2 regions of the Companilactobacillus sp. HBUAS56275 genome follow, and region 2 is predicted to be linked to the other one. Evidence: predicted binding sites of a transcription regulator. Region 2 holds the regulator's gene; the other holds the start of a gene.
What was found. The regulator HrcA, encoded in region 2, represses chaperone genes, less so after heat shock. The targets are predictions, from matches to a motif close to TTAGCACTCNNNNNNNNNGAGTGCTAA.

Region 1 (15,847 bases), on a different contig from region 2:
CTTTTTTCCCATAATAAATTCCCTTCTAACATTAGATTAGTGTAATTCTAACATTAAAAAAATGAGTAAATTCCCTTTATATAGGTATCTTAAAGATATTTAAAGGAATTTTTAAACTTTCTTAGAGAAATCATAGTGAACCATATTCTTAAAAATAAAGTTTCCTAAAATGAAATTATATATAACGCTCATATGATAATATTATATTGCTAATTACAGAAAGGGGTTTCATAATGCGGAAATTTAAGAAACGTTGGTTACTAATACTAGTGTTTATTTCCATATTGTCAGCCTCATCATTTAATAGACACTATAAAGAGGTCGGAGCGCAGGAAGAAGACACAACTGAGGTAGTGCCTTATAAAAAGCCTAGTGGTGATGCTACTAAATTCTTGGGTATTTGGTTAACAAGTGGATTTAACCTTCAGCCGGCATCAGAGACTTATCTCGAAGTTGGACAAACTAAAACTATTTCTGGTAACGCTGGACGTTCGATGGTAATGTATGCTCTTACTATTGGGTATACAAGTAAGAAATATCAGTGGTATAAATCTACTGATGGAAAGACCTGGAGTAAAGATACATCTAGTTCAGCCAAGAAAAAAACTTTAAGCATAACTCCAAGTGAAGTAGGCAAAACATATTATCAATTAGAAGTTTATTGGCAAATGCCAATAATTAATACAAAGGCCAGTTATTTATATTCCAATGTGGCGACTGTTAATGCAGTTCCTGAACCGGTAAATGCAACAGGGGTTGAAGTTACAGCTGATGATGATTATTTGTACAATTCATCAAATGATCTTGTCAACACTGAAACGACGGCCCATGCACATCCTGATCCCGCTAACTTTACAGGTACAGTTAGTTGGAGTGTTGATAATGAAAATTTAGCCACTATTGATAAAGAAACTGGGGAAATCGAAGCTAATACTTCCCGTTTATCTGGTGTAGTTAGAGTGACAGCCACTTTACATAATCCAAATGGTAGTACTATTTCTAATTTTAAGGACATCACAATTGGTGGTGGATTGGAAGATCAGACCGTGAATGCCGGTAAGACGGCTACATTTGATTTGCGTGGGAATATCGGTGATTTAGACGATAATGACGATGATGGAGAAAATAATAATAACTATACGGTCAAGTGGTATAAAGAGGATCCTATCACCCATACTCGTGAACAAATTCAAAAAGATGATCCTCAAGCATTATCTTACACAACGCCTAAGACAACACTGGATGATGACGGAACTTTGTTTTTAGCCATTATTCAAATCAAATATGCTGGTAAGACCTATTCATATACGACAAACGATGCTTTCTTACATGTGAAACCGGAAGGTGGACCAAATATATCTATCACTAATACTATGGAAAATAGTACATTTAATGATGGCACGAATACTGACAATATGTTATTTGGTGTAAACAATGGTGATCAAGTAGTTTACCACGATACTTTGAAAAATAATACAACAGGTGGACGTTTGAATGATGCTACTTATACATTACCTTTGAAAAATGGAACAACTGTTAAATCAGTTAAAATTGACGATGCTGAAACTGATAACTATAAGCTATCGAGTAATTCAACAACGAATGCAACGGATTTAGTTATTTCAGGATTGGCTTTCAATATCAATGAAAGTCATACTGTTGACGTTGAAACCGAAGTAGCGGGAATAGATAAAAAAGATAGTTCCGATTCGATTCCGTATATCACTGGTAAGGATGATGATGGAATTGCCTATCAAAAAATAGGGAACCAAAATATAATCAATTATACTTTGGATACCGTGGCAATTAAGAATGCCAATGACATTGATTATGGAACGTTGAATTCCGTCATGTCCGAAGGCACTTTGAACCGTCCAGACGAGCTAAATTTACCTAATAATCTTGTTGATATTGAAGATACAAGAAGAAATAAAAAGTCAGTGGTTTTAAATGTTGAACAAGTAGGTGAATTTAAGAATCAGAATAGTTCCGAAGTTTTGTCAGGTCATCTGAGGTTTTATAACGGTAAGACTTACTATGACTTGTTAAATAATCCGGTATCAGTCTATCAGACTGAAAATGATGAACCTTTGAATTCTCAAGGGTGGGGTCGTGATGAAGGAATCTTATTATATATGGATTCTAAAGTGAATACTGTTGGAACGTATTCGACGACTCTCAATTGGGAAATAAAAGATAGTGTATAAATGATTAAAAGAGCAAAATTTAGAAATGATTTTGCTCTTTTTTGTTGTTTCAATGGAAATGAATTCAGTATACTTATGGTACAAAGTAATCAAAAAAGTGAGGATACGATAATGAGGAAACGTTTTTTGCAAATTACTGTCGCCATATTCATGTTTGTTTTACTTGTAGGTTGTTCCACGAATAATACTAAGAATGCATCAGATAAAGTTAGCTCTTCAAAAGTTTTGAAGAATACAATAAAGGTTAGCGCTGATGATGCTATTAAGGTCTATCAAAAGAAATACCCTAAGACGGATATTACTTCGTTAGAGTTAGAAAAATCATTTAGAGGTCCTGTCTATAAAGTAGAAGGGATTGACGAATTAAGAGAATATCAAGTTACGATAAATGCTAAAAATAAAAATATAATTCAAAACTCTGAAGAGGAATTGGATGAAGAAGATCAAAATGAAACCACTCGTAAGAACGAGAGTCTTGATCTGGATAAGTTAATTAGTGTTAAGAAAGCTGCATCAATAGCTGAGAATGCTGCAAAGGGGGACAGTATCGAGTTTAATTTGGAAAAGGATTTAGGAACTACTTATTGGGAAGTTAAGGTTAAGAATGGTTCCCAAGAAAAAGAAGTTAAGATCGATGCTCAAAGTGGTAAGGTTTTGAAAGTTGAAAGTGATTAGATAGAAAAATGGCTATCAATTCTCGAAAGATAAAGAATTGATGGCCATTTTTACGTAGTTTATATATGTGAATGTAAAAAAGAAAGGAAAGGAACGTATGTGACCTATGGTCACATGCGTAAGATGCTTTAAGTGGCATAGCCACAAAGAAAAAAAGGAACGTATGTGACCCGTGGTCACATGCATAAGATGCTTTAAGTGGCATAGCCACAAAGAAAAAAAGGAACGTATGTGACCCGTGGTCACATGCATAAGACACTCTAAGTGGCGTAGCCACAAAGAGTGTCTAAAAAAATACAGACCCCGTTGGGATCTGTATTAGAAAGCACCACTATTATTCTTCGGTATCAGGTGCACTATACTTAGAAATTTTAATTTCACCTTTGACAATGCTTGCTTGTAGATCCTTATCCTTTGGATGATCAAGGAAGTAGTCAGCAACTTTGTCTTCAATTTGTTCTTCAATGACACGACGGAGTGGACGAGCACCCATCTTAGGGTTGTAACCTAAATCAACTAATTTATCTTTGGCATCCTTAGTTACATGGATACTTAGACCTTGGTCGGCAATCATCTTGTTAGTATCGTCGAGCATTAAGTCAACAATATTAAGTAGATTGTCCTTTGTTAGAGAGTTGAATTCTACGATACCATCAAATCTATTTAGAAATTCTGGTTTGAAGAATTCTGATAGTCTGTTCATAACTGAGTTTGTTGTACCACTAGCTTCAGCACCAAAACCAACATTTGCTTCTTGGAGCCCTTGTCCGGCGTTAGAAGTCATGATGATAATAGTATCCTTGAAACTAACTGTTCTACCTTGTGAGTCTGTTAAACGTCCATCATCGAGGATCTGCAAGAACATATGCATTACATCGGGATGAGCTTTTTCAATTTCGTCAAGTAGGACTAAGCTATATGGATTACGACGAACTTTTTCAGTCAATTGACCGGCTTCTTCGTAACCAACATACCCTGGAGGCGAACCGATCAACTTAGAAATTGAATGTTTCTCCATGTATTCAGACATATCGAATCTGATCATTGAATCCTCAGAACCGAATAGTTCACGTGCTAATTGCTTAGCAAGTTCAGTCTTACCAACACCGGTAGGACCAACGAATAGGAAGGAACCAATTGGACGACCTGATTTGTTAAAACCAACTCTATTACGACGAATAGCTCTGGCTACATCACCAACAGCCTTATCTTGGCCAATAATATGTGATTTCAAATCGGGTTCCAAATTCTTCAATTGAGCTTGTTCATTGGATTGAAGTTCACCAACAGGAATATTAGTTTTTTCTTCAACAACTTTTTGAATATCTTTTTCAGTAACAGTGTTATTGTCAGCTGGTTCGTTCTTAGCGCCATCTTTCATTTCTTGGAACTTTGTAACTTGATCACGATAGTAAGCGGCTTTTTCATAATCTTCATTACGAAGAGCGGCTTGCTTTTGAACTTCAGCATCGGAGATCTTGTTATCTAAGTCAGCCATATCGACATGATTGATTTGTAGATTCTTCTTAGAACCGGCTTCATCAATTAAATCGATAGCCTTATCAGGCAAGAAACGATCTTGAATGTAACGGGCTGATAATTCAGCAGCTGATTGAATAGCTTTACTTGAGAATTTTACATGATGATAATCTTCATATTTAGGTTGGATACCCTTCAAAATTTGAATGGTTTCATCAACACTTGGTTCATTTACTTGAACAGGTTGGAGACGACGTTCAAGAGCGGAATCTTTTTCAATTGTACGATACTCATTTAAAGTAGTAGCACCGACTAATTGCAGATCACCACGGGCTAGGGCAGGTTTCAAAACGTTACCTGCATCCATGCCGCCTTCAGCATTACCTGCACCAACAATCTCATGAATTTCATCAATGAATAGGATAATTTCCTTATTCTTTTGTAATTCATTGATTAGTTGTTGCATTCTTTGCTCAAATTGACCACGTACACCAGTACCTTGAACTAATGAAACTACATCCAAACGTACAACGTGTTTATTTTGCAACTTTTCAGGTACGTCACCGTCGACGATCTTTTGTGCAAGACCTTCGACAACAGCTGTTTTACCTACACCTGCTTCACCAATTAAAACAGGATTATTTTTAGTTCTTCTATTTAAAATTTCAATTACACGGTTTATTTCCTTGTCACGACCGATAACAGGATCAATTTGACCTTTTTTAGCAAGATCGGTTAAATCGACACCATATTGATCTAAGACTCCATTACCTCTAGGTCTACGGCCATTACCATTGCCGCCACCAGTTTGAGTTTGAGGACCTTGTTGCTCGAAAGCATTAGGTTGTTGAGCACCATTTAGGGCGTTAAACAAGTCTTCGAAACTAGAAAATCCACCAGATGGATTTTGTGCCATATTATTCATACCTTCGTTAGCTTGATTTCTTAATTTCTGATAACAGTCCTGACAGAGATTGATTTCTGTTCGTTGACCATTAACACTCGTGTACAAATGAATTGTCGCTTCATTTTTATGACAATTCTGACAAAGCATACGCACCCCACCTTTCCTTTTGCACAGGATACAACGGTAGTATATAATTAGCACTCGACTAATGCAAGTGCTAAGTCCTAAATTTTAGAAAATAACTTCTTCTATGGAAGAAAAAAATATTTTTTTCAAATTTGTTTGAAAAAGATTAATAATATAAACGCTTTCAGTGACGGGGGTTGTAAGCGTTAAACAGCTTATCACACTTGACTTATCTTGCTGTTTTTTAAGCAAAGCCCTTGTGAAAAATAAGAGATAATGGTAAATTAATTAGTGAATATTTGTAGTGTTACTACAGAATTTTATATTATATGGTGAGGTATTAATTATGGAAAAGAAAGATTTTCACATTATCGCAGAAACAGGTATCCACGCACGTCCAGCAACAATGCTAGTACAAGCAGCAAGCAAGTTCAGTTCAGATATCAACATTGAATTCTCAGGTAAATCAGTTAACTTGAAGTCAATCATGGGTGTTATGTCACTTGGTGTTGGCCAAGGTGCTGACGTTACAATCACTGCTGACGGTGACGATGCTGCTGAAGCAGTTGCAGCTATTACAGAAACAATGACAAAGGAAGGATTGGCAGAATAATGGTTAAAACTATTAAGGGAATTGCAGCTAGTGATGGTATCGCTACTGCAGAAGCATACCTTTTAGTTCAACCAGATTTGTCTTTCACTAAGAAAAGTATTTCAGATGCTGATGCAGAAATCAGCCGTCTTAAGGATGCTATTTCAACATCAGATGATGAGCTTACAAAGATCAGAGATATCGCTAAAGAATCTCTAGGTGAAGAAGAAGCTCAAGTTTTTGATGCTCATAAGGCGATTTTGGCTGATCCAGAATTTACGGGTGCAGTTGAACAAGAGGTTAAGGATCAAAAGGTTAATGTTGAACAAGCATTACATGATGTATCCGAAAACTTCATTTCTATCTTTGAAGGAATGACAGACAACCCATATATGCAAGAAAGAGCAGCCGATGTTCGTGATGTTACAAAGCGTGTCATGGCTCACTTACTAGGAGTTGATTTACCAAATCCAGCATTGATCGACCATGAAGTTGTTATCGTTGCTCATGATTTAACACCTAGTGATACAGCTCAATTAAACAAAAAGTATGTAAAAGGTTTTGTTACTGATATCGGTGGTCGTACAGCCCACTCAGCTATTATGGCACGTTCACTAGAATTGCCAGCTGTTGTTGGTACTGACACAATCACTAAAGATGTTAAAGCCGGAGATACAGTTATTATTGATGGTTTAAGTGGTGCAGCTATTGTTGATCCTTCTGATGAGGATATTAAGAAGTATCAACAAAAAGCTAAAGACTTTGCTGAAGAAAAAGCAGAATGGGAAAAATTAAAGGATGAAGCCACAGTTACTGCTGATGGCAAACACTTTGATATTGCTGCTAATATCGGTACTCCAGATGACCTACAAGGTGTTATTGAAAATGGTGCCGAAGGTATCGGTTTGTATCGTACAGAGTTCCTATACATGCAATCAGAAAGTCTTCCAACAGAAGAAGACCAATTCAAGGCTTACAAGAAGGTTCTTGAAGGAATGAAAGGTAAGGCTGTCGTTGTCCGTACTATGGATATCGGTGGTGACAAGCATTTGCCATACTTACCACTTCCTGAAGAAATGAACCCATTCTTAGGTTACCGTGCTATCCGTATCAGTTTGGATAGACAAGAAATCTTCAGAACTCAACTAAGAGCTTTGCTTCGTGCATCTGCTTTTGGTACATTGCGTATCATGTTCCCAATGATCGGTACATTGCAAGAGTTCAGAGATGCTAAGAAGGTCTTTGAAGAAGAAAAAGCTAAGTTAGTTAAAGATGGTGTAGAAGTTTCTGACGACATTCAATTAGGAATGATGATGGAAGTTCCAGCCGCTGCTGTTTTAGCAGATCAATTTGCTAAGGAAGTTGATTTCTTCAGTATTGGAACAAACGATTTGATTCAATACACAATGGCTGCTGATCGTGGTAATGAACATGTTTCATACCTATATCAACCATACAACCCTTCAATTTTGAGATTGATCAAGCATGTTATTGATTCAGCTCATAAAGAGGGCAAGTGGGCTGGTATGTGTGGTGAAGCTGCTGGTGACAACACAATGGTTCCATTGCTATTGAGCATGGGTCTTGATGAGTACTCAATGAGTGCCACATCAGTTCTTCGTGTAAGAAGTTTGATGAAGAAGTTGAGCACAAAAGATCTTGCTACATTGGCAGATCGTGCTGTTAACGAATCAATCACTAACGAAGATAACAAGAAACTTGTTGACGAATACGTTAATAAAAAATAGTTAATTAATAGAGTCCGCTTAGCGGGCTCTTTTTTTTGTCCAAATAAAAGCTATATCATGATACACTTTTAGTAATCAAAGAAATGGGTGTCCTAATTAATGAAACTAAAAGTTCTATTTGTAATGATAATGAGTGTCTTTTTAATGAGTGGCTGTCAAAATAAACCATCAACTCACAATCAACGGGTGAAGACAGAACAACGTAATAATACGATAAAGATTAACCAAAAAAATTGGAATAAAAAGTTAAAAGATGTAAAGGTATTAGATCAAAATGAATATAAAAATGCCTTTATTAAAATTCCAAAAGGTTATGATGATACGGCGACTACATTAAAGAGTTTAGAGAATGGCAATCAGTATTTAATTGAAGGACAATTAATTAATCTAACGTCAATGATAAGTCGTCCCATAGCTCCTGAGACGAAGGCAACGATATATGTTAGTAAAGTTATCAGTGGTGATAAAAGTCTTCAAGGTAAGACTATTAAAACGGTTTTTGCAGGAGGATTAACCAAAGGTAAGTATCTATATGGTGATTATGGAATAAAAAATTCTCAGAAAACTATTTACTATCCAAGTGCTACATTTCCTATGCCTAAAATTGGTAGTCAGCTGATTATGGGAATTGGAAATTATCATCCCGAGAATAACCAACAGCAGAAGATGTATCAAAAATTTAATTTGAATACGGGTAATTTTTATACCATCAATAATCCAGAGACGACTTTTTGGGTAAAAGTTAATGGTAATTATCAAATTAATAATCCGGCTTTCAATAATAGTGCCGCCAAACATAACTTTAAAAATATTTATAAATTGACCGATAAATTTAATCAAAAGTAGAATTTTTATAAATATGTTACGCTAGTAGAAGCACTATCCACAGGGAGGGGAAATAATGAAAAATAAAGTTATCAGAAATTTTTTGATTTTCATTGGAATCTGGATCGTCATTACCAGTGTTATCAACCTAAGTCAGCATCGAGGGATTTTCAGCAACTTTCCGTGGGAAATTTTATTGATTTTCTTATTAGCGTTAATTCAAGTAGTGTCGGAATTGAGCAAGCGAATTGTTTATGGTATATATTTCGTCGTTTATTTCATCTTTATGTTATTAACCGGTGGATATTACAATTGGACTTCATTGATCATTTTCGGATTGATGGCCATTTTTATGTCAGCAATTACGTATTTTGTGGGAACTCAATTTCGCTATGGTGAAGTTCTTAAAAAATGATTTTATCGGATTTAAAAATAAGGAAGTATTGAAATATCGGAAAAAAACGAAAAATAACAAAATCAAAATTTGGTTTTGTTATTTTTTTGTTTTTTAATTGCGATAATTTGAGTAAAAACTTATAATGTAATCGGTTTCAACTTATTAAAATAATAAAGAGGACAGAAAAATGGATGAGGATACTTCTAAGGTCGTTTCAGTGGAAATGTTGCCAGACCTTTCTTTGGTAGTTGAATATAGCGATGGCACTAAGGAATATACTAAGAGTATTTTTGGTGAAGATACAACCAGACCTGATGGTTCTTCAAATAATAAATAATATAAAATTTGATTTTTTTGAATTCCCTATCAATTTCACAATAATTAATTCGGCGTGATAGAATTGAAGAATGTTGAACGTCTTACAGTGAAGAGGGGGATTCAAATTCTTAAAATACAAAATGGCATCAGCAAATTTATTTTAGGCGTTTTAGCAATATTTACGACGTTAGTTTTAATCAAAATGTCAATGTTTTATGCTGAAAATTATGCGACCGTTAATCGAGCCTTTAATTGGGGAAGCTTGTTATTAGCCTTGATTTTGGTTGGAGCGGTTGGCTACTTTTTAGTTAAAGTCAATGACCGTAATAAGAAAATTAATATATCTATTCTATTGGGAATGTTGCTCATTTTCATGATTGTAGCAACGACTTGGATTTTAGTGGTACCGCAGACCCAGTTGAGTGATTTTGGTAATTTCTGGACTCGAGTGCCAGGAGTTTTCAATGGGGATAAGCTTTATAAAACCGATAATGATTATTTCTCGCGTTTTGCTTATCAATCGGGTTACATGGCCTATGTTTTAGGTGTTGTAAAGATTTTTGGTTATCATATTTTTGCAATTCAATTTTTGAATGTAATTTATCAAGCACTAATTTTACTTTTCACATATTTATTAGTTGTGAAAATTTTTGAAAATATTAAGATGGCACGTTTAGCAGTGTTACTTTTGATGATCGATTTAGATTGGTTTGCTCTAAATAGTCAGGCTAGCAACCAATACTTAGGGTCACTGTGTTACTTATTAACATTTTATTTGATTATGCAAGACAAATTGTGGGCTTACATTTTATCGGGCGTTACGTTGACAATTGGCTGTCTAATTAGACCTATTGGCCCTGTTATTGTGGCTGGAATCGTAGTCTTTGCGCTTCTTTATACAATGTTTGAAAATGGTAAATTTAATTATCGAAAACCATTGAAAATTTTGTTATCGTTAATGGTTTATTTAGTTCTATTTTCATTAGCAGGCTGGGGAATTAAAGCGTCAGGTCTGAATGCTTATGGATTGTCAAATTATGACCCTGAGTGGAAGTTTGTAACCGGCCTTAACTATCAGTCAAATGGGACCTATTCTCCGGATATGGACCGTTTAATTGATGCTAGTAAGCCTCGTAAAGTGATGAGTAAGAAAGAAAAAGCCGCTTTGCGTCAGGAAATAACTTATTTGAATAAAAATAATAAGTGGCTGAGTTTATTTATCAACAAGGTCGGTGGATTATGGTCACAACGGACAATGGCAACAAACTTTACCGGCTATAGTCAAAATCATTCCGCTAAAACTGTTGAGCGAGTCGATTATTTGGGTTACGTAGGTTCGATTATTTTGATAATCCTTTCTTGGATCGGTTCGTTTGTACTGTTTAAAACTAAATTCAGCAACAATCTTTACTTGTTGCTTTTGCCAATGTTGGCTTTTGCAGCAGCTCAGCTGTTGATTGAGGTTCAGGGAAGATATCGAATTGAATTTTTGCCGATTATTGCAATTTTGGCAAGTTTAGGATTGTATCGACTTATTAAAGAAAAAGATTTTTGATTTTTGACAACTATCCGTTGAAAATAGATTTTATCAGTAGTACTAGAAAACTTTCGTGTCGACTGTTTATGGTCGATGTGAAAGTTTTTTATTTAAAAGTATTCTTTGAAACAGGATACAGGACATTCTCGTTCTTATTAAATTTTTCAATAGGATTCCAAAAAAATTCTAGCTTCAATCGTTCGTCTGGCAATTGATTGACCAAGTCAAGGAAAAAATTTGAGTCGGGATACTTGAAATTTGTCCCAGAGTTTAAATTAAAAAAATCATTGCTAAGCAAAGTTGAGAGATATTAGAATAGTAATTGCGACTTTGAATTTTTAATTATAAATTAATATCCGAATTGGATATTTTAATTTTTTAAATTGCCTAAATATCAATACGCAAAAACTATTCCTAAAATGTCAATAGAAATAGTTGTTCACTATATATTGTTATCAGAAAAGATTAAGGGTACTATATATTGTGTTATTTCAAATGTGTGGAGTGAATATTAATGAATACGATTAATAAAATTATTTTATCAGACGACTTTATCGATGAAGTTAAAAAAACAATTAAACCCCACTGGGGCGAGTTAGGCTGGGTTACGTATAAGCGTACTTATGCCCGCTGGATTCCAGAACTTGGACGTACTGAGAATTGGTCAGAAACAGTTAAACGTGTGATTGAAGGTAACATCAACCTTGATCCACGTTTGAAAGATGGTTCATTAACTGAGGAACAATATGCCAGCTTAGTTAATGAGGCTCAAAATCTTTATAAGTTGGTTTACGGTTTAGCCGCAACACCATCAGGTAGAAATCTTTGGATTTCCGGAACGGAATATCAACACCGTAATGGTGATGCTTTGAACAATTGCTGGTTTGTTGCCATCAGACCACAAAAGTATGGTGACAGTCACATTGTGCCTTCTTACTTAAAGCAAGATCAATTAGCCGTTTCAATGCCATTTTCATTCATGTTTGATCAATTGATGAAGGGTGGCGGTGTTGGTTTCTCTGTTGTGCCAAGCAATATGAAACTAATGCCTATCGTAGACAATAAAGTTAACTTAACAGTCATTATCGGCAAAGAAAGTGCTTCATACGACGATTCAATCGCTGCCGGTGCTGTTGACCGTGATGATTGGTTAAAGAGCCATGAGCTTGAGAATACACGTCATTATGAACTTCCTGATACTCGTGAAGGTTGGGTTGTTGGAAATGCCAATATGATCGATGCTCACTTTAACGATACTAATGACGGTTTGAAAGATGTTGTTTTGGATATTACAAAGATCCGTGCTAAGGGTGAAAAGATCAAGGGCTTTGGTGGAACTGCTTCTGGTCCCGTTCCTTTGATCGAAATGTTCTTTGACATCAACGAAGTTTTAAATAATGCTGTTGGTAGAAAGTTAACTTCGGTTGATTGTACCGACATGGGTAATTTGATTGGTAAAACAGTTGTTGCTGGTAACGTTCGTCGTTCAGCTGAATTAGCTTTAGGCGGTGCTACTGATGATGACTTCATTACCATGAAACAAGATCAAAAGAAACTTTATCATCACCGTTGGGCTTCAAATAACAGTGTTGTCGTTGATTCGAAGTTCAATAAATATGCTCCAATTGCTGATTCCATCACTCATAATGGTGAACCAGGAATTGTGAACTTGGAATTGTCACGTAATTATGGCCGTGCTATTGATGGATACCAACCAGGTATCGATGATGGCGTTGAAGGAACTAATCCTTGTGGTGAGATTTCTCTAAGTAACGGTGAACCATGTAACCTATTTGAAGTTTTCCCATTGATTGCTCAAGAACAAGGTTGGTCATTGGAAGAAGCTTTTGAATTGGCTGCTAGATATACTAAGCGTGTTACATTTAGTAACTACGATTGGGAAGTTTCAAGAACTGTTATTCAAAAGAATCGTCGTATCGGAGTTTCAATGTCTGGTATTCAAGACTGGATTTTGACAACTTTCGGTAATCGTGTTGTGACTGGTTTTGAAACTGCCACAGATCCTGAAACAGGAGATACTATTCAAAAACCAATTTACGATCAACGTGTCGCTAAGAAATTTGATGATTTATATCATTCAGTTGTCGCAGCTGACAAGGAGTACTCAAAGGAATTAGGATGCAAAGCTTCAGTTAAGCACACAACAGTTAAACCATCTGGTACTGTTGCTAAATTAGCTGGTGTATCCGAAGGTATGCATTTCCACTATGCAGGTTACTTAATTCAAAGAATCAGATTCCAAGATAGTGATCCATTGTTGCCAGCTCTAAAGGCTTGTGGGTACAAGATCGAACCTGACGTTTACACAAAACACACAATGTGCGTAGAATTCCCAGTTAAGGCTGCCAATGCTGATGACCCTAACTTTGCTTCAGCTGGTTCAGTTTCAATTGCTGAACAATTTGCTACACAAGCCTTTCTACAAACATATTGGTCTGATAATGCGGTAAGTTGTACTATCACTTTCCAACCAAAAGAAGCAGATCAAATTGCACCATTGATGTATCAATACAGACACGTAACAAAGTCAACTTCACTATTGCCATACAGTGGTGCTGACTTCAAGCAAGCTCCTAAGGAACCAATTGATAAGAAAGTTTATCAAGAACGTGAATCAGAAGTTAATGAAAATGTTGCAGCAGTGTTTGCTGAACAAAATGATAATCACGACAAGAAAGACATCGAATTAGTCGATCAATCAGACTGTGCCGGTGGCGCTTGCCCAATTAGATAGAGCAGAGAGCGTAGCAGGGGCGTTCAGCTCCCGAGGATCAAGACTACTTTCTCAGTTGGCTGCGAAGCAGCCGACAGAGAAAGTTGACTTGACCGGAAGGAGTTGCCCCTGCGCAGCTCGTTTCTATTAGAGAGTGGAACTCGTTTCCACTACATAACAGAGAACCATGGTTATCTAAGAATAGAAAAACTAAAAAGATGCAAACTAAATTTAACAAGTTTGCATCTTTTTTTTGACTGTATAATTATCGTAAAACAATATCAAAATATCGATTAACAAATATAACTATCTGTATTAGAATACAAGTCAGGGGGTGCTTGAAATGAAAAAATTATCAAGCCTTATTTTAAAAGTATTATCAATTTTGACTGTTATCGCTCAAGTTTTCTGTGGGATTGCAGCGGTATCCGTAATCTTTGCAAACGTTGCTGTCTTCTTTGTTTCCGGAGAAGCTGCAACAGAATTAAAGAAGTATGTTTTACAGCCAACTAATTTAAGTAAAGGGATGTTGGAACTGAGTGGTTTAAATGCCTTATTGATTTTAGTAAGTATTATGTTTGCCTTGTATGCTTTACGTAAGATTATTAATAACATTGCTCAGAACGATTTCTTTGTAGAAGCAAACGTAGTTAATATGAAGTTGATGATGGGTTCTGTTGGAATTTTCATTTTAGGTAATGTGTTTAGTATGATTTTCTTCTCATACGGAAATGGTCGAAATTTGAGTTCGGTCTTTAGTAATTCATGGGGACAAGTAGGGAGTTATTTGATACTTTTGGCGATTATCTATATGCTATATTTAGTATTTAAGTACGGCTTTGAGTTACAACATGACTCAGATACCGTGATTTAGGTGATTGTTAATGATTAAAATAAATCTTGATTTAATAATGTTAAAGAAAAAAATTTCTTCAAAAGAATTGGCTCAAAAAATTGATATTACACCAGCCAATTTATCAATTCTTAAAACTGGTAAGGCAAAGGGGATTCGTTTTGCAACTTTAGAAAAAATTTGTGAAGTGTTGGATTGCCAACCAGGTGATATTTTAGAGTATCAAAAGGAAAAAGCAATTAGTCCGGAGAAAACAGTTTATCAACAGGTTTTTGAACTTGTTAATGCAATGTATAATTCCTTATCTGAACAAGCGGATTTTGATCCAGATGTTATTAAAACTTTGATGGCGGCTGGCAAGTATCTTAACGAAAAGAAAATGCCTCCACAGGTGATTGCCGCCAAAACGGTGGATGGAATTGTTTTGGCAAACATGTCTAACAAATCAAAACTAGACCAAACTAATTCGGATCGTTTGAACCAATTGTTGATCTTATCGAGATCTGAAGGATACAAGTGGTCGTCAGTTGGTCCAGATTCTTTCTAAATGCTTAAAAATAACAGTATCTATTTGGAATATATAATCTCTTTAATTAGAGGATTGTGGTTCGTTAATAGGTACTGTTTTTATATGTAAAAAATTATTTGAGCGTAATACTTTACACATGAGATTTACAGTTGTAAACTTATTTTGTTGAGAAGATTACAAATGTAAACCTAAAAGGAAGTGGCGATATGAAAGAAATAGAAGCTATGAGTAAAGCCGAATGGCAAGTAATGAGGATTATCTGGACATTGGGAGAGGCAACTAGTAAAGAAGTTATCGATATTCTTGAACGAAAGACTGATTGGAAATCTGCCACGATTAAAACTCTGATTGTTCGTTTACAGAAGAAAAACTTTTTGAAAGCTGATGAAACTAAACGTCCATATGTATATAAGCCATTGATAGATGAGGACTTGGCAATTCATCAGAGTGTTAATAATTTATTCGATAGTCTTTGTTGCATGCGTAAGGGAGAAGCAATTAAGGACTTAGTACAAAACTCTGAGATTTCTCAAAGCGATATTTCTGACATTGTTGAAGCCTTGAGTATTAAGGCCAAAACAGCTCCAGAGAAAGTCAAATGTAACTGTTTGGAGGCAAACTTATCATGAAAGATATGAATGGAATGAAAATGGATGATCACGATCATTCAAAGATGGATATGTCTGGAATGGACATGTCCAATAGCCACATGATGATGCACGGTGGTCACATGATGGATATGGGGGACTTGAGAAAGAAATTTTGGATCTCGCTTGTTTTGGCAATACCAGTATTTGTATTATCACCATTCATGGGTTTAAATTTACCTTTCCAAGTTCAATTTCCTGGATCTGATTGGATCGTGTTGGTTTTAGCAACAATTCTTTATTTCTACGGTGGGAAGCCATTTATTACTGGTG
Region 2 (15,847 bases):
TAAAGTAAGTATCGTACTCAAAGCCAGTAGCCAAAGCTATATCATTCAAAGTCATTCCCGTATGGGTCAACATTTGTTCAGCAATACTTAACCGATATGATAGTAAATACTGCATAGCAGTTTGATTGACACGTTGTTTAAACTGTTCATTCATCGACACACGATTCAGATGTACTAAGTCTGTTAGATCATCTAATTTTATCGGTTGTGAATAATTCATATGAATGAACTTTAAAGCAATATCTATTGCTGATTGCGGATGGGACTCTTTTAACTGCAGTAAGAGATTAAATATTTGAATTAAATACTGTTTGATACGACAAACCCACAAATCATCGCTTTGAGCACTAACTTCCATTCCCATAGTAAAAAACCACTGCAAAAATTTAGGATAGATCTTTGCATCAAGTGAAATGATTCGATCATACCCTGCAAACAAAGACAGACCCTTCTTAATATGTGGCGTATTAGGAACATTGATATCCTTTAATTGTGAAACACGAACTGTCTCCAGAAAAATCGGATCAAAACAAAAAACTGAGGCATTGATTTTTGAATCAATCTTTAAATCATCATTATCCTGCAAGCATAAGACACATGGAGACTCTAATTGAACAGGATACCCGTTTAAAGTACCTAATGTTTTATTCTCAGTTATTAATGCTAACGTATATTTCTTATTTAAGACTAACTTCTGTAAATCTTGATGAGAATAGAAATCTATTTGCACAACTCGATCTTTATGTCTATCTACCTGACTCATATTTATCTCCTACAAATAGTATAGTTAAGCCCTTCATTTATGACATTGTTGGTCAATCCATTTCTCGTTAAGATTACACCTGTAATAAAGAGATGGAGGTCATCAATATGACAGTAAAAATTGGAATTAACGGATTTGGTCGCATTGGCCGTTTAGCTTTCAAGAGAATCAGCGAACTAAAGGACAGCAATTTAGAAGTCGTCGCAATCAACGATTTAACTAACGCTAAAATGCTAGCACAATTATTGCAATTCGATTCTGCTCACGGAAAATTTGAACACGAAGTCAAGGCAGATGGAAATGATATTTTAGTCGATAATCAAAAAATTCGTGTTTACGCTGAACCAGATGCCAGAAAAATCCCTTGGGTAAAAAATGATGGTGTGGATATTGTTCTTGAATGTACTGGTTTTTATACTTCTACTGAAAAATCACAAGCTCATTTAGATGCCGGTGTGAAGAAAGTTTTAATCTCTGCTCCAGCTGGCCAAATGAAAACCATCGTCTACAACGTCAATGATAGTACATTAAATACCAACGACAAAATCATTTCAGCAGGTTCTTGTACAACTAATTGTCTAGCTCCCATGGCTTATTTTTTGAATCAGGATTTTGGTATTAAAGTCGGGACTATGACGACCGTACATGCCTATACCTCGACTCAAATGATCCTCGATGGACCAGTTCGTGGGGATAACCTAAGGGCTGCTAGAACCGCTGCCGTCAACATCATCCCTCATTCATCAGGTGCTGCTAAAGCTATCGGTCTAGTTATTCCCGAATTAAATGGCAAGTTAAAGGGACATGCTCAAAGAGTACCAGTCATCGATGGTTCTTTAACTGAATTGGTTACCGTTTTGGACAAAGATGTTACCGTTGAAGAAATCAATAAGTCCATGCAACATCATACTCAAAACAATCCATCCTTTGGCTACGATGATAGAGAAATCGTATCTAGCGACATTATCAATTCTACCTATGGTTCCGTCTTCGACCCTACTCAAACAGAAGTAACTCAAGTCGGTGACCTAAATCTAGTAAAAACAGTTGCTTGGTACGACAATGAATACAGCTTTACCTGCCAAATGATTCGTCTTCTTAACAAGTTTGCTCAAATTTAAAACATAAAAAATAAGAACTTACAAATTCAAAATTGAATTGTAAGTTCTTATTTTTATTCGCCTTTAAAAGCGTCTCTTACTTTATTGAAAAAGTTACTATCTTTTTCTTTAACCTTATCGCCACCAGCTTCAGCAAATTGTTTCAAAGCATTACGCTGCTCACTAGATAGCTTACGAGGTGTAACAATATTGACTGTTACCTTTTCATCACCGATACTCTTGCTGTTTAGAACCGGAGCACCTTTTCCACGTAATCTAAATGTTGTTCCTGTTTGAGTACCACTTGGGATATTCAACTCTACAGGTCCATGAACGGTATTAACTTTAATACTGTCACCCAATGTCGCTTGTGGGAAACTGATATTTACTGATGCATAAATCGTTGAGCCATCACGTCTAAATTCTTTGCTTGGAGCAACGTGGAAGACAATATACAAATCACCGTAAGGTCCACCGTTAGTTCCGGCTTCACCTTGACCATCTAAACGCATCTGTTGTCCATCTTCAACACCTGCTGGAACAGTAACTTTAAGTTCATGCTTTTCATTTACCTTACCTGAGCCATGGCAAATATTGCACTTCTCTTTAATTTCCTTACCAGTACCATTGCAGACATCACAAACAACTCTTGTACGCATACGGCCAAGTGGAGTTTGACGATCTACTTCTACATAACCTGAACCATGACACTTGGAACATGTTTCTGGATGTGTACCAGGCTTAGCACCTGAACCACCACAAGTTGAACATTCCTCTTCACGGTTATAAGAAATGTTAGTCTTCTTACCGAAAACTCCCTCTTCAAAAGTCAAATCCATGCGATATTGTAAGTCGGAACCTTGTCTTGGGGCATTAGGATTTTGACGAGCAGAACCGCCGCCACCAAAGAATTGACTAAAGATATCTTCAAAGCCACCGAACTGATCACCAGCACCGGCACCACCGAAGCCGCCAAATCCACCTTGGCCACCATTCATACCGGCAGAACCATATTGATCATATTGAGCACGCTTTTGTGGATCTTTTAATATTTCATAAGCGGCATTAACTTCCTTAAACTTATCTTCAGCATCAGGTGCTTTATTCAAATCAGGATGATACTTTTTTGAAAGTTTACGAAATGCTTTTCTTATATCGTCATCAGAAGCGTTTTTATCAACGCCTAGTACGTCATATGGATTTCTATCTGCCATTAAATCACCTTTGCATGACAGGACAATTAAGTCCTATTCCTTTTTAACGCTCAAAAGAGCAGTTATGTTCTTACTATACCATAATTGGTTTTAGTAATTAACCGACTGCTCTTTATCACAATTATTATTTCTTATCTTTATCAGGATCTACTTCTGAAAAGTCGCCATCAACTGTATTGTCATCGCCTGACTTCTTATCATCAGCTGAACCTGCACCAGTAGCACCGTCGCCACCAGCTTGTTGTTGTGCTTGTTGAGCTTGTTGATAAAGTTTTACAGAAAGATCTTGCACGATCTTGTTCAAATCGTCACGCTTCTTCTTCATGTCTTCAAGGTCACCTGAGTCTTGAGCTTTCTTCAAAGCATCACGAGCATCTTGGGCTTTCTTGATTTCATCGTCAGAAACTTTGCCTTTAACGTCTTTTAGAGTCTTGTCTGTTGCAAACAATGTTTGTTCAACGTCGTTCTTAACATCGACTTCTTCCTTACGCTTGTTATCTTCCTCTTCGTGTTCCTTAGCTTCCTTCATCATCTTATCAATTTCTTCATCGCTCAAACCTGATGAACTCTTGATAGTGATCTTTTGTTCCTTATTTGTTCCCATATCTTTAGCAGAAACATTTACGATACCATTCTTATCAATATCGAATGTAACTTGGATTTGAGGTACACCACGAGGTGCAGCAGGAATATCTGTTAGTTGGAAACGACCTAAGGTCTTATTGTCAGCAGCCATTGGACGTTCACCTTGTAGTACGTGAATATCAACAGCACTTTGGTTATCAGCAGCAGTTGAGAATACTTGTGACTTGCTTGTTGGGATAGTTGTATTTCTATCGATCAACTTAGTGAAGACACCACCCATTGTTTCGATACCAAGTGATAGAGGTGTAACATCAAGTAAAACAACATCCTTAACATCACCAGAGATAACACCACCTTGAATAGCAGCACCAAGGGCAACGGCTTCATCAGGGTTGATTGAGTGATCTGGTGTTTTGCCAGTCCACTTAGCAACAGCATCTTGAACAGCAGGGATACGTGTTGAACCACCATTTAAGATAACCTTATCGATATCACTGTTTGTCAAGTTAGCATCCTTCAATGCATTATCAACAGGGATCTTTGTTCTTTCAACTAAGTCAGCTGTTAATTCATCAAACTTAGCACGTGTCAATGTTTCTTCCAAGTGAAGTGGGCCATTAGCACCTGATGAAATAAATGGAAGACTGATTGATGTTTGAGCAACACCTGATAAGTCCTTCTTAGCTTTTTCAGCGGCATCCTTTAATCTTTGAAGAGCCATCTTGTCTTGACTTAAATCAACGCCATTCTTAGCCTTGAATTGTTCAACTAACCAGTCGATGATCTTTTGGTCAAAGTCATCACCACCAAGACGTGTATCACCATTTGTTGAAAGTACTTCGAAGACACCATCACCTAATTGAAGGATAGAAACATCGAATGTACCACCACCAAGGTCATAAACAAGAACTTTTTCGTCACCCTTGTCATTATCTAGACCATAAGCAAGTGCTGAAGCTGTTGGTTCGTTAACAATACGTTGAACGTTCAAGCCAGCAATCTTACCAGCATCCTTAGTAGCTTGTCTTTGTGAGTCATTGAAGTATGCAGGAACTGTGATAACAGCATCTGTAACATCTTCACCTAAGTAGTCTTCAGAGAATTTCTTGATGTGTTGTAAAATGAAAGCTGAAATTTCTTGTGGTGTGTATGACTTGCCGGCTACAGTAACTTTGTAACCTGCTTCACCCATGTGACGCTTGATTGATGAAACTGTATCTGGGTTAGTGATTGCTTGACGCTTTGCAACTTCACCGACTTGGATTTCACCATCTTTGAATGCAACGACTGAAGGAGTAGTTCTTGCACCTTCTGGGTTTGTAATAATCTTTGGAGAGCCACCTTCAAGAACGGCTACAGCAGAGTTTGTAGTACCTAAATCAATACCAATAACTTTTGACATAAACCTTAACCTCTTTTAATTTCTTTATTTAATTACTTACTATTGAGCGACAACGACCATTGCTGGACGAAGCACACGATCTTCTAACTTATAACCCTTTTGTAAAACTTGAACGACTGTATCCTTCTTATGCTTATCATCAGCAGGAACAGTTTGAACAGCTTGACTATTTGCTGGATCGAATTTCTCACCAGCATTGTCAATAACAGTCACATGGTTATCCTCAAGGGCCTTAGCCATATGCTGTTGAACCATCTCAATACCCTTTTTGAGTTGTTTTGATGCATCATCGTCAGCATCAACTGCAAGAGCACGTTCAAGATTATCAATCACGGGAAGAATCTCAGTTGCTAATTTTTGACCATCATATTTAAGAATTCCTGCAACTTCTTTACTATGACGTTTGTTCATATTTTGAAGTTCAGCTTGAGTTCTTAAAAGATTGTCTGACAACTCATCATTCTTGGCTTTAAGATCTTTGATTTCTTGATCTTTGGGATCAATCTTAGCATCCTTTTTAGCTGACTCTTTATCGTCAGTTTTCTTATCAGTCTTTTGAGCTGCCTCTTTAGCAGTCTTCAAATCTTGATCTTTTTCCTTATCTGCCATTACTTCCTCCTAAATTTCAAGAATCATCATACCTTGAATAATAATCAATTAATCTTTTGGCCAATTCAACTCTGAATTCACCAAGTAAACCTATCAACTGTGAATAATGCATTGTTGTTGGTCCTAATAAAGCAATAACACCTTTACCATGATGACCAACATCATAATTAGCAGTGATAATACTGTAATTCTTTAACGCATCACTCCCAAGCTCACTTCCCAGACGAACTTTAATACTGTCATCAGAAATGCTTGGATCAATTAATTTTCTTAAATCAGTACTCTGATTGATGATTGAGAACAACGACTGAACTTGCGATAAATCATCGTTATTAGCGTAATTTAACAAATTCAATTGTCCATCAACATAATACTTTTCAGCACCAGCTTTTCTAAAGAGCTGATCCATCATATCCAACAGACCATCTGTTGAATACATATATTCTGAAAGAATTGCTGGAACATCGGTATGTAACATTTGAATAACCTTAGGTAAAGGTTGTCCAACTAATTTATCATTCACAATATTCACAATTTTTTCAATTAATGAAGTATCAAAATCATCATCGATTGTATAAATATTATTCTCAACATTATTATCACTTGTGACAATGATTGCCATAAGTTGATGTGGATTCAAAGGAACGATTCTAAAGCCCGTTAAAAGGACTGAACTGCTCTCTGGTCCTAATGTGATAGCTGTATAACTAGTTAAATGAGATAAAATCTTGGCAGATTGTTCGATAATATCATCAATTTGATGATATGTTTTACCAAAGTCATCGTCAATTCTCTGTGCAATATCTTGCGGTACACTAGTTGGCTGTACCAAATGATCCAGATAATAACGATATCCCATCGCTGAAGGAATCCTACCTGAGGAAAGGTGAGTTTTCTCGAGGTAACCCACTTCTTCAAGCACTGCCATTTCATTTCTGATTGTCGCAGAACTTACATGAAAAGGTAATTCATTCATCAATGTCTTCGAACCAACCGGCTGGCCGGTATCTGTAAATATGCGCACGACTTCTCTCAAGATAGCATCTTGACGTTGTGATAGCATTATACCGTCCTCCTTTTTAGCACTATTCATACCTGAGTGCTAACAATGTAAAATATAACAATCTATCCCTTTAGTGTCAAGTATGCATACTTAATTTTTAAAATTATTTGCTGAAAAAATAAGCAGCACCTACTTTGGAGTCCAAATCCCTAAGGAATTAAATTCTTCATGTAGATGTTGCTTATCATTCTCATTTCTTTTGTAAAGCTGCAATGGAATTAATCTTATCAAGCTTCAATTGTTCAACCAAGCCTTTTGCCCCGTCGAACTTAACTTCTCCACGTAAATACTTGACCCACTCTAAAGCTACATGTTCACCATAAATATCGGCATCAAAATCGAAAATATTGGTTTCAATTGTGACACCTGTATTTTCTTTAAATGTGACGTTGTAGCCAACCGAAGTCATGGAATCATACCAAGTATCGCCAACTTGAATTCTCGTCGCATAAACTCCAATTGAAGGAATTACCTGATCTCCTTTGGTTGCCAAATTGGCAGTGGGGTAGCCCAAGGTTCGACCGCGCTGAAGTCCATGAACGATTGTTCCCTGATTTTGATAAGTGTAGCCCAAAAATTTATTAGCCTCTTCTACTTTGTCAGTAGCAATAAATTTCTTTATAGCACTGGAGCCAATTTTTCGATCATCAATAACTTGTTCCGGAACCGTTATAATCTCAAACCTATCCCGTGAATACTGCGACAAAGTTTGCATGTTAGCAATATCTTTTTTACCGTAAGTATAATCAAAACCAGCCACTACGAACTTAGCTCTCAAATTGATCATATATTGATCAACAAACTCTTGCGGCTTCAATTGCGCAAACTCTTGTCCAAACTCTACAAAGTAAAGTCGATCTACTCCGAGTTTTTCCACCAATTCAGCCTTTCGATCCATAGTTGAAAGATATTTATAATTTTTTTCATGTTGATATACCGTTCTAGGAGAACGATCAAAGGTCAGCAAAACTGATTGTAGACCATGTCTTCTAGCAAGCTCCACCCCTGTTTTGATAACTTTTTGATGACCAAGATGTACTCCGTCAAAAAAGCCCATGATCAAAACTGTATCCTCAGTAGGAAGCTGCTGCACTAGAAGTGGATGTTTAACTTTAGTAATCTGCATTTTCAATCTCTTCTACTTATTATTTAGTAACATTAAATCTGGAATCCACATATCCCTTACTTTATCATACTTGTAAAGTGCCTTAGTCACGCCAGCTCTTTGCACACGTAATTGATCTTCCTTATCAGAATCAATTTCCGGTTCCAAAAAACCACCATGTGAAACCCGTACTTCCCATTCCTCATCAGTTAATTCGTGTTTTGGAACATTACTTAAGACTTCATCAATTGATTTCAAAAAGCTTGTATCATTCTTATCAAGCATCTCTTCAATTTGTCCCAGAGTAAAAGTTTCATCAATTGAAAAGCCAGCACTCTTCACACGTGTCAATTGTGACATGAATGCAGGATAACCTAAGATTTTACCAAACTCCACTGCTAAAGTTCTAACATAAGTTCCTTTAGAACACTTAACGTGGAATTTGAGTGTCTGGTAACCTGTCTTCTCGTCAAAAACAGGATCACCCATGATATAAAAATCATAGATGTGAATTTGGCGTTTAGGACGTTCAACTTCAATGCCCGCACGAGCGTATTCGTACAGCTTTTTACCATTGACCTTGACCGCTGAAAACATTGGAGGAATTTGAGTCAAATCACCTGTCATTTGTTGAAAAACTTGATTCAAATCTTCAACAGCAATCGGCTGACTCAATTTCTTTTCTTCAACAGTATCCCCTTCACGGTCCTCAGTTGTAGTTGATCTACCTAATGTGATCTCACCCTCATACTCTTTAGGAGAGCCTGTAAGAGTGTTTACTAGCTTAGTAGCCTGTCCCACACAGATAGGTAAAACTCCGTCTACTAGTGGATCTAATGTCCCTGTGTGACCAATTTTTTTAGTATGCAATACTTTTCTTAATTTATAAACATAATCTGAACTAGTTTGTCCAATTTCTTTATTTAATGGAATTACTCCGTCCATAATAATCTCCGTATCTAAAATGTCATTAACAATGATTTTACTAGTATTTTTATAGAATGAAAAGAAGTTGTAAAAAAGTGTGGGAGTTAAACTAAGGTAAATACTAACAAATTAAGTGTTATGTTGCCGTCGGTAGTAGAAAATCTGTGGGCCACTGGAACGTGGTGGACACGACTTAGAGCTAATAATTCCGCACTTTGTGCGTAATCATGGATCTCTAAGCTCGGTCTTCTACTAACCTTGCTTCGCAAGCTAAGTAGAATCTCACCACTGAGGGCCCACAGATTTTTTACTACCGACTAGACACTCGTTTCTAATATTATCGAAAAAAATACAGCAGTTAGATATCATCTAATCTTACATGGTTAAAATATAAACTTTTAAATTCTAAACCAAAAACAGACCCATTAAGTATTTCAAGACACGCAAATATGCTTGAATCTCTTAATAGAGTCTGTTTTTTAGTATCTGGATTTTACAATGATTAATAAACAAGGCCGGATTTAGTCCGGAACAACAAGAAAATTGACTCAGCCATGAGATTCCCTTAGCAATTTATTACTTAGGGAAAGGCCGAGCTTGGAAATCCATGATTTTGCGCGAAGTGCAAAATTATTAGTTTCAAGTCGTACCCATGGCGTTCCAGTCAAATTTTCTTGTTGTGGAGGACGGCACCTTAAGCACATCCCCCCAAACCAAAAAAGATAGGAAATCCACTTTCGGATTTACCTATCTTTTTTATATCAAATTGTATTAACGGTTTGCTTCATCCTGATGTAACTTAGCAATTAACTTATCGATCTTTTCACCGTAGCGAACAGATTGATCTTGCTTAAATTCCAATTCAGGTACTTTATATAACGTTAATTTCTGACCCAATTCTTTTCTAATTAGTCCAGTAGCCTTATCTAAGCCAGCTTGTGTCTTTTCAACATCACTAGCCTTTTCTGATAAGATGCTAAAATAAATGGTTGCTTGTTGCAAATCACCAGTCATCTCAACACCAGTTACTGTAACTCCTTGAACTCTAGGATCACGAACACGTTTTAAAAGAATATCGTTAACTTCTTTTTGAATCTCTTGTTCAACTCGACCAATTCGATGTTTTACCATATTCTCATCTCCTATTTAACTGGAACTTCTTCCATTACATAGGCTTCAACTTCGTCACCAATCTTGATGTCGTTGTAGTTCTCGATTGTGATACCACATTCGAATCCAGAACCAACTTCCTTAACGTCATCCTTAAATCTCTTAAGTGAAGCAAGCTTACCTTCCATGACAACAATACCATCTCTGATAAGTCTTACGCCACTATCACGTTGAATCTTACCACTGTTTACGTAACAACCAGCAATTGTACCAATCTTAGAAACATTGTATGTTTCACGGACTGTTAAGTTACCAATAACTTTTTCTTCATAAACTGGTTCTAGCATACCCTTCATGGCAGCTTCAATTTCATCGATAGCCTTGTAAATAACTCTATGTAGACGGATATCAACATTTTCATCCTTAGCTTGAATCTTAGCTTGAGCTGTTGGACGAACGTTAAATCCAATGATGATAGCATTACTTGCAGCAGCAAGGTTAACATCACTTTCAGTAATAGCACCAACGGCTGAATGGATGATATTGACGCGAACGCCTTCAACATCGATCTTCTTCAAACTTCCGGCAATGGCTTCAGCAGAACCTTGAACATCGGCTTTAATAATAACGTCGACTTGTTTAAGTTCTCCTTCTTTCATTGTTTCGAATAAGTTATCAAGTGTTACAGGGTTAGTATTTTGACGTTCCTTTTGAAGCGCACGACTAGCACGTTCTTCACCGGCTGCACGAGCTGTCTTTTCATCATCGAAGACAACAAACTTATCAGCTGATTCTGGAACATCATTTAGACCAGTAATTTCTACTGGTTCTGAAGGCTTAGCGGCTTCAATTTCTTTACCATTGTAGTTAGTCATTGTTCTAACACGGCCAAAGGTATTACCAACAACAATTGGATCACCGACATGCAATGTACCTTGTTGTACCAATAGTGATGCAACTGGTCCACGGCCCTTGTCCAATTTAGCTTCGATAACTGTACCAATAGCTTTTTGCTTAGGATTTGCTTTAAGTTCCAAAACGTCGGCTTCAAGCAAGATCATTTCTAGCAATTCATCGATGTTTGTTCCCATCTTAGCTGAAATATCAATAAAAATAGTATTCCCACCATAATCTTCAGGAACAAGATCATACTTCATCAATTCTTCAGTAACATGTTGTGGGTTAGCACCTGGCTTATCGATCTTATTGATAGCTACGATGATAGGGTCATTTGCAGCCTTAGCATGGTTGATAGCTTCAATTGTCTGTGGCATAACACCATCGTCAGCTGCAACAACTAGAACAACGATATCTGTAATATCAGCACCACGAGCACGCATATTAGTAAAGGCAGCATGTCCTGGAGTATCCAAGAATGTGATCAATCTGTCTTGAAGACGTACTTGATAGGCACCAATATGTTGTGTGATACCACCAGCTTCAGAAGCTGTAACGTGTGTATGTCTCAAATGATCAAGCAATGTTGTCTTACCATGATCAACGTGACCCATGATAGTTACAACTGGTGGACGTGTTACTAAGTTATCAGTTGTATTGGCTTCTGTTTCGAAGTACTTGTCGATATCGGCAACATCTTCTTGAACTTTTTCTTCAGCCTTAATACCGTAATCGGCAGCCAATAGTTCAATTGTGTCCTTATCTAAGGACTTGTTTTGGTTGATCATAATACCAAGCATAAATAGTTTCTTAACAATTTCAGCTGGCTCTCTATGGATCAACTTACCAATATCTTGAGCGTTCATACCAACAGTGTAAACAAGTGTTTCTGGCAATGGACGTTCTTTTCTTTGTGGCATTGGCTTCTTAGGTTCGGTACGTTGACGTTGTTGACGTTTACGTTCCTTCTTCTTCTTACGACTACCAAATGGATTAGCAAGATTTTGCTTATGTCCAAAGTCACGATTACTATTAGTTGGCTTTGCCTTCTTATACTCTGGCTTTGGAATATTAGTATTTGCAACCGTTGACTTTGGAGCTTCCTTGGCCTTTGCAGCTACATTATTGTTGTTATTTGGTCTTCTGTTTTGGGAATTGTTGTTACGATTATTATTGTTGCTATTAGTGTTGTTGTTATTATGGTTGTTATTGTTGTTTCTATAACGATTTTCGTTATTGTTATTGTTAGGACGGTGATTGTTCTTACGGTTATCACTATTGTGATTATTATTGCTGTTAGCATTATGGTTATTATTTCTAGTTGGATGACTAGGAATACGACTAGCATCTTGAATATTTGTCTTAAATTGTTCTAGATACTTGTTACCAGCACTTTGTCTTGGACGTGGAGCTTGTCCTTGTACAGTAGAACGATCACGGCGGTTATTGTTGTTACGATTGCGATTATCGCGTGATTGAGAATTGCGGTTATCATTTCTTCTATTCTCATTATTATTGCCATTGCGATTATTGCGTTCGTTACGATTGTTACTGTTATTGTTGTTATTACTATTGTTAGCATTGTTGCTATTTGGGCGATGATTATTGCTGTTTGGACGATTACCATTGGAGTTGTGATTGTTATTGCGATGGTCAAAATGACCCTTACCCTTATTAGCATCTCTTCTTACAGCAGTAATCTTGATCTTAGTCTTGTGATCACCTGAATTGTGATTACTACCTTCACTTTTTTCACCTGTAGATTTTTGTGCATGGTTATTGTGTTGAACAGGGGCAGGTCTATTACCGTTATTACTTGGCTTTTTACCACTCTTTAAGTTACTTACAATTTTCTTTTCATCATTTTCATCTACTGATGACATATGGTTTTTCACATCCATACCCAACTTTGTAGCAGCATCAAGAATTACTTGATTCTCAACACCGTTTTCTTTTGCAATAGTATAAATTCTCTTTTTGACCATCCTATCACTCTCCTTAATTGTTAATTGTCCATAATATCTTTTAACCTTTTAGCAAATCCATAATCTGTTATTCCCATAACTTTTCTGTCTTTTCCAATAGCAGTTTTTAACGAAGCACTATCCACCGTATCAATTACCGGTACTTTATAGTAACTTGCTTTATTATGTAAATCTTTCATTGTTCGTGGACTACAGTCATTAGCCATAATAACTAATTTAACTTTTCCATCCCGAATGCCGTTTATAGTTAGTTCTGTTCCACTGATAAATTTACCAGCTCTAACAGCTAACCCTAAAAAATTATAAAATGAGTTCATTAATGTTTCTTTCCCAAATCACCAAAAAGATCCATTCTTGCCTTTTGATGATCGACAAAATCAAATAATTCATCATAAAAATTCTCTGGTACTGCATGTGAGAACACTTTTTCTAGTGATTTTTTAGATTTTGCATTTTTAATGGCTTCAGGATCTAATCCAACATAAGCGCCACGGCCGGCCTTTTTGCCTGTTGGATCAATTGAGATGTTACCCTCTTTATCTTTAACGATCCTTACCATTTCTCTTTTGGGATACATCTTATTCGTCAAAATATCTTTACGCATAGGTATCTTACGAGTTGCCAAATCTATCACCCCTCTTATTCTTCTGAGTCTGTTGATTCTTCTTCGTTATCTACATCTTCTGAATCAATTGCAGCTGGATTTTGTGCATCATCAGCGTTTGCAGCATTTTCACGAGTTTTTTCAATATCGATCTTGCCACTTTCAACATCATTGATGTCAACGTCTTGATCATTATCGTCAACGAATTCAACTTGTGATTCAGGTTTAATATCAATCTTGTAGCCAGTCAATTTAGCAGCTAAACGTGCATTTTGACCTTTCTTCCCAATAGCTAATGATAAATGATAATCCGGAACAATTACAATACATTGTTTCTTATCATTTTCATCAAATTGCACAGCAATAACTTCAGCTGGATTCAAAGCATTGGCAATGAAGTCAACTGGATCATCAACATATGGCACTACATCAATGTTTTCACCATTCAATTCGTCAACTACGGCCTGAACACGGGTACCCTTAGGACCGACACAAGTACCAACAGGATCAACGTCAGGATTGTCAGACTTAACAGCAATCTTAGTTCTATCTCCAGCTTCACGAGCAATTGAGACAATTTCTACAGTTCCATCATATATTTCTGGAACTTGTTGTTCAAATAATCTCTTGACCAAACCTGGATCTGTTCTAGATACAAAGACTTGTGGTCCCTTTGTAGCATTTTCAACCTTAGTTACATAAACACGGATTCTGTCACGTGAGTTGTAAGTTTCACCTGGCATTTGATCATTCTTAGACATAACAGCTTCAATTTTACCAAAATTGATATAAACATATCGATTATCGCTACGTTCAACTGTTCCTTGAATGATTTCATGTTCATACTGACTATATTCATTATAGATGATATCACGTTCAGCTTCACGAACACGTTGCATAATAACTTGTTTAGCCGTTTGAGCAGCAATACGTCCAAAATCCTTTGGTGTTACTTCTTCTTGGACATGGTCACCAACTTCATAACCTCTACTCTTCTTTTGAGCATCTTCGAGACTAACTTCTAAACGATCATCTACAACGTCTTCAACGACTTCTTTAACCGCATAAACATGTATATTACCCTTTTTTGCGTCAAATTCAACTTTAACATTTTGAGCTTGATTGTAATTTCTCTTATAAGCAGCTACTAGAGCAGCTTCTAGTGATTCAATAACATATTCTTTCTTGATACCTTTTTCGCTTTCAAGCGCATCAAGTGCTTCAACCATTTCTTTACTCATGATTTTCTCCTTAGAATTCGATTGCAAGTCTGATCTTAGCGATGTTGTCTCGACTAATTTCTACTTGTTTCTTTAAATTCTTAACTTTAACATTCAAAGTTATCTTGGTATCCGTTACCTCAATTAAAGTTCCCTCAAAAGCTTTTTGACCATCTTGTTTTTGATAAAGCGATGCATGGACATAGTCGTCGACACTGTCAACGAGACTTTCATCATTCTTTAAGGGGCGTTCTGCACCTGGAGATGAAACCTCTAAGTAATAAGCAGGATCAATTGGATTCAATTCATCCAACTTTTCACCGTACTCCTCACTAATAAGCGCGCAATCATCGATGCTGATTCCGCCCTTCTTATCTGCACAAACTCTCAAATACCAATCTCCACGTTCATGAACGAACTCTAAGTCAACAAGATAAAAATCATGTTGATCTAAGATTGGCTGTAAAATGGCTTTTAATTCTTCAACTTTTGTATCCAAGGACATTCCTCCAAAGTAATCGGCAATAAAAAGAGTGAGCATTTCTGCTCACTCATTAATCAGTAATTAACTAGTAGTTAATTTAACATATATTACGTATTAAAGCAACTTATAAGAACCATAGCTAAAACAATGATAACTGATTTTCGTCTGGCATGCCATCTAAAACATGATTTTCTGTCATATACTCGATAACTGTTTTTGATACTTTACCACGAGTTCCTAAATCTTGTTTAGATAAGAATGGTTGTTCTTCACGGGCAGCCACAATCTGTTTAGCAACGTTATCACCCAAGCCTGGAATAGCGTTAAATGGTGCTAATATTGTCTTATCATCAATAATCTTGAAATCAAAGGCATCAGACTTATCAAGGTCAACCATTTTGATCTTAAAGCCACGTTCCAAACATTCATTGGCTAATTCCAAAACAGTCAAAAGATTCTTCTCTTTAGTAGAAGCATCCATCCCTTTATCATTGATAGCCTTCATTGAAGCCTTAACGGCATCCTTACCTGTAGTCATCGCAACTAAATCAAAATCATCAGCACGGACTGAGAAGTACGCACAGTAATAATAAAGTGGATGGTGAACTTTAAAGTAAGCAATTCTTAAGGCCATAATAATATAGGCTGTCGCATGGGCTCTTGGGAACATATACTTGATCTTCAAACAAGAATCAATATACCAATCAGGAACATCGGCATCTTTCATGGCTTGTTTCCAATCATCAGGAATACCACGTCCTTTACGAACATGCTCCATA

Region 1: the regulator HrcA is predicted to act here: its motif matches at 5,463-5,489, upstream of U8526_RS07270 (ATP-dependent Clp protease ATP-binding subunit).

The regions. Positions count from the first base shown of each region.
Region 1 covers NZ_JAYKKK010000003.1:146,099-161,945, reverse strand. Annotated here, with positions in the region: gene U8526_RS07280 (hypothetical protein) at 234-2,207, shown strand; gene U8526_RS07275 (PepSY domain-containing protein) at 2,319-2,882, shown strand; gene U8526_RS07270 (ATP-dependent Clp protease ATP-binding subunit) at 3,217-5,415, opposite strand; gene U8526_RS07265 (phosphocarrier protein HPr) at 5,741-6,007, shown strand; gene ptsP (phosphoenolpyruvate--protein phosphotransferase) at 6,007-7,734, shown strand; gene U8526_RS07255 (hypothetical protein) at 7,834-8,580, shown strand; gene U8526_RS07250 (hypothetical protein) at 8,636-8,974, shown strand; gene U8526_RS07245 (hypothetical protein) at 9,144-9,293, shown strand; gene U8526_RS07240 (ArnT family glycosyltransferase) at 9,357-10,829, shown strand; gene nrdJ (ribonucleoside-triphosphate reductase, adenosylcobalamin-dependent) at 11,326-13,566, shown strand; gene U8526_RS07230 (DUF2975 domain-containing protein) at 13,889-14,419, shown strand; partial or broken gene U8526_RS07225 (helix-turn-helix domain-containing protein) at 14,430-14,630, shown strand; gene U8526_RS07220 (CopY/TcrY family copper transport repressor) at 15,134-15,556, shown strand; gene U8526_RS07215 (heavy metal translocating P-type ATPase) at 15,553-15,847, shown strand, end outside.
Region 2 covers NZ_JAYKKK010000001.1:574,677-590,523, forward strand. Annotated here, with positions in the region: gene U8526_RS02620 (helix-turn-helix domain-containing protein) at 1-763, opposite strand, end outside; gene gap (type I glyceraldehyde-3-phosphate dehydrogenase) at 871-1,884, shown strand; gene dnaJ (molecular chaperone DnaJ) at 1,938-3,077, opposite strand; gene dnaK (molecular chaperone DnaK) at 3,202-5,064, opposite strand; gene grpE (nucleotide exchange factor GrpE) at 5,104-5,673, opposite strand; gene hrcA (heat-inducible transcriptional repressor HrcA) at 5,690-6,736, opposite strand; gene ribF (riboflavin biosynthesis protein RibF) at 6,927-7,862, opposite strand; gene truB (tRNA pseudouridine(55) synthase TruB) at 7,875-8,786, opposite strand; gene rbfA (30S ribosome-binding factor RbfA) at 9,540-9,899, opposite strand; gene infB (translation initiation factor IF-2) at 9,911-12,760, opposite strand; gene U8526_RS02670 (L7Ae/L30e/S12e/Gadd45 family ribosomal protein) at 12,781-13,077, opposite strand; gene rnpM (RNase P modulator RnpM) at 13,077-13,385, opposite strand; gene nusA (transcription termination factor NusA) at 13,400-14,605, opposite strand; gene rimP (ribosome maturation factor RimP) at 14,616-15,089, opposite strand; gene U8526_RS02690 (PolC-type DNA polymerase III) at 15,208-15,847, opposite strand, start outside.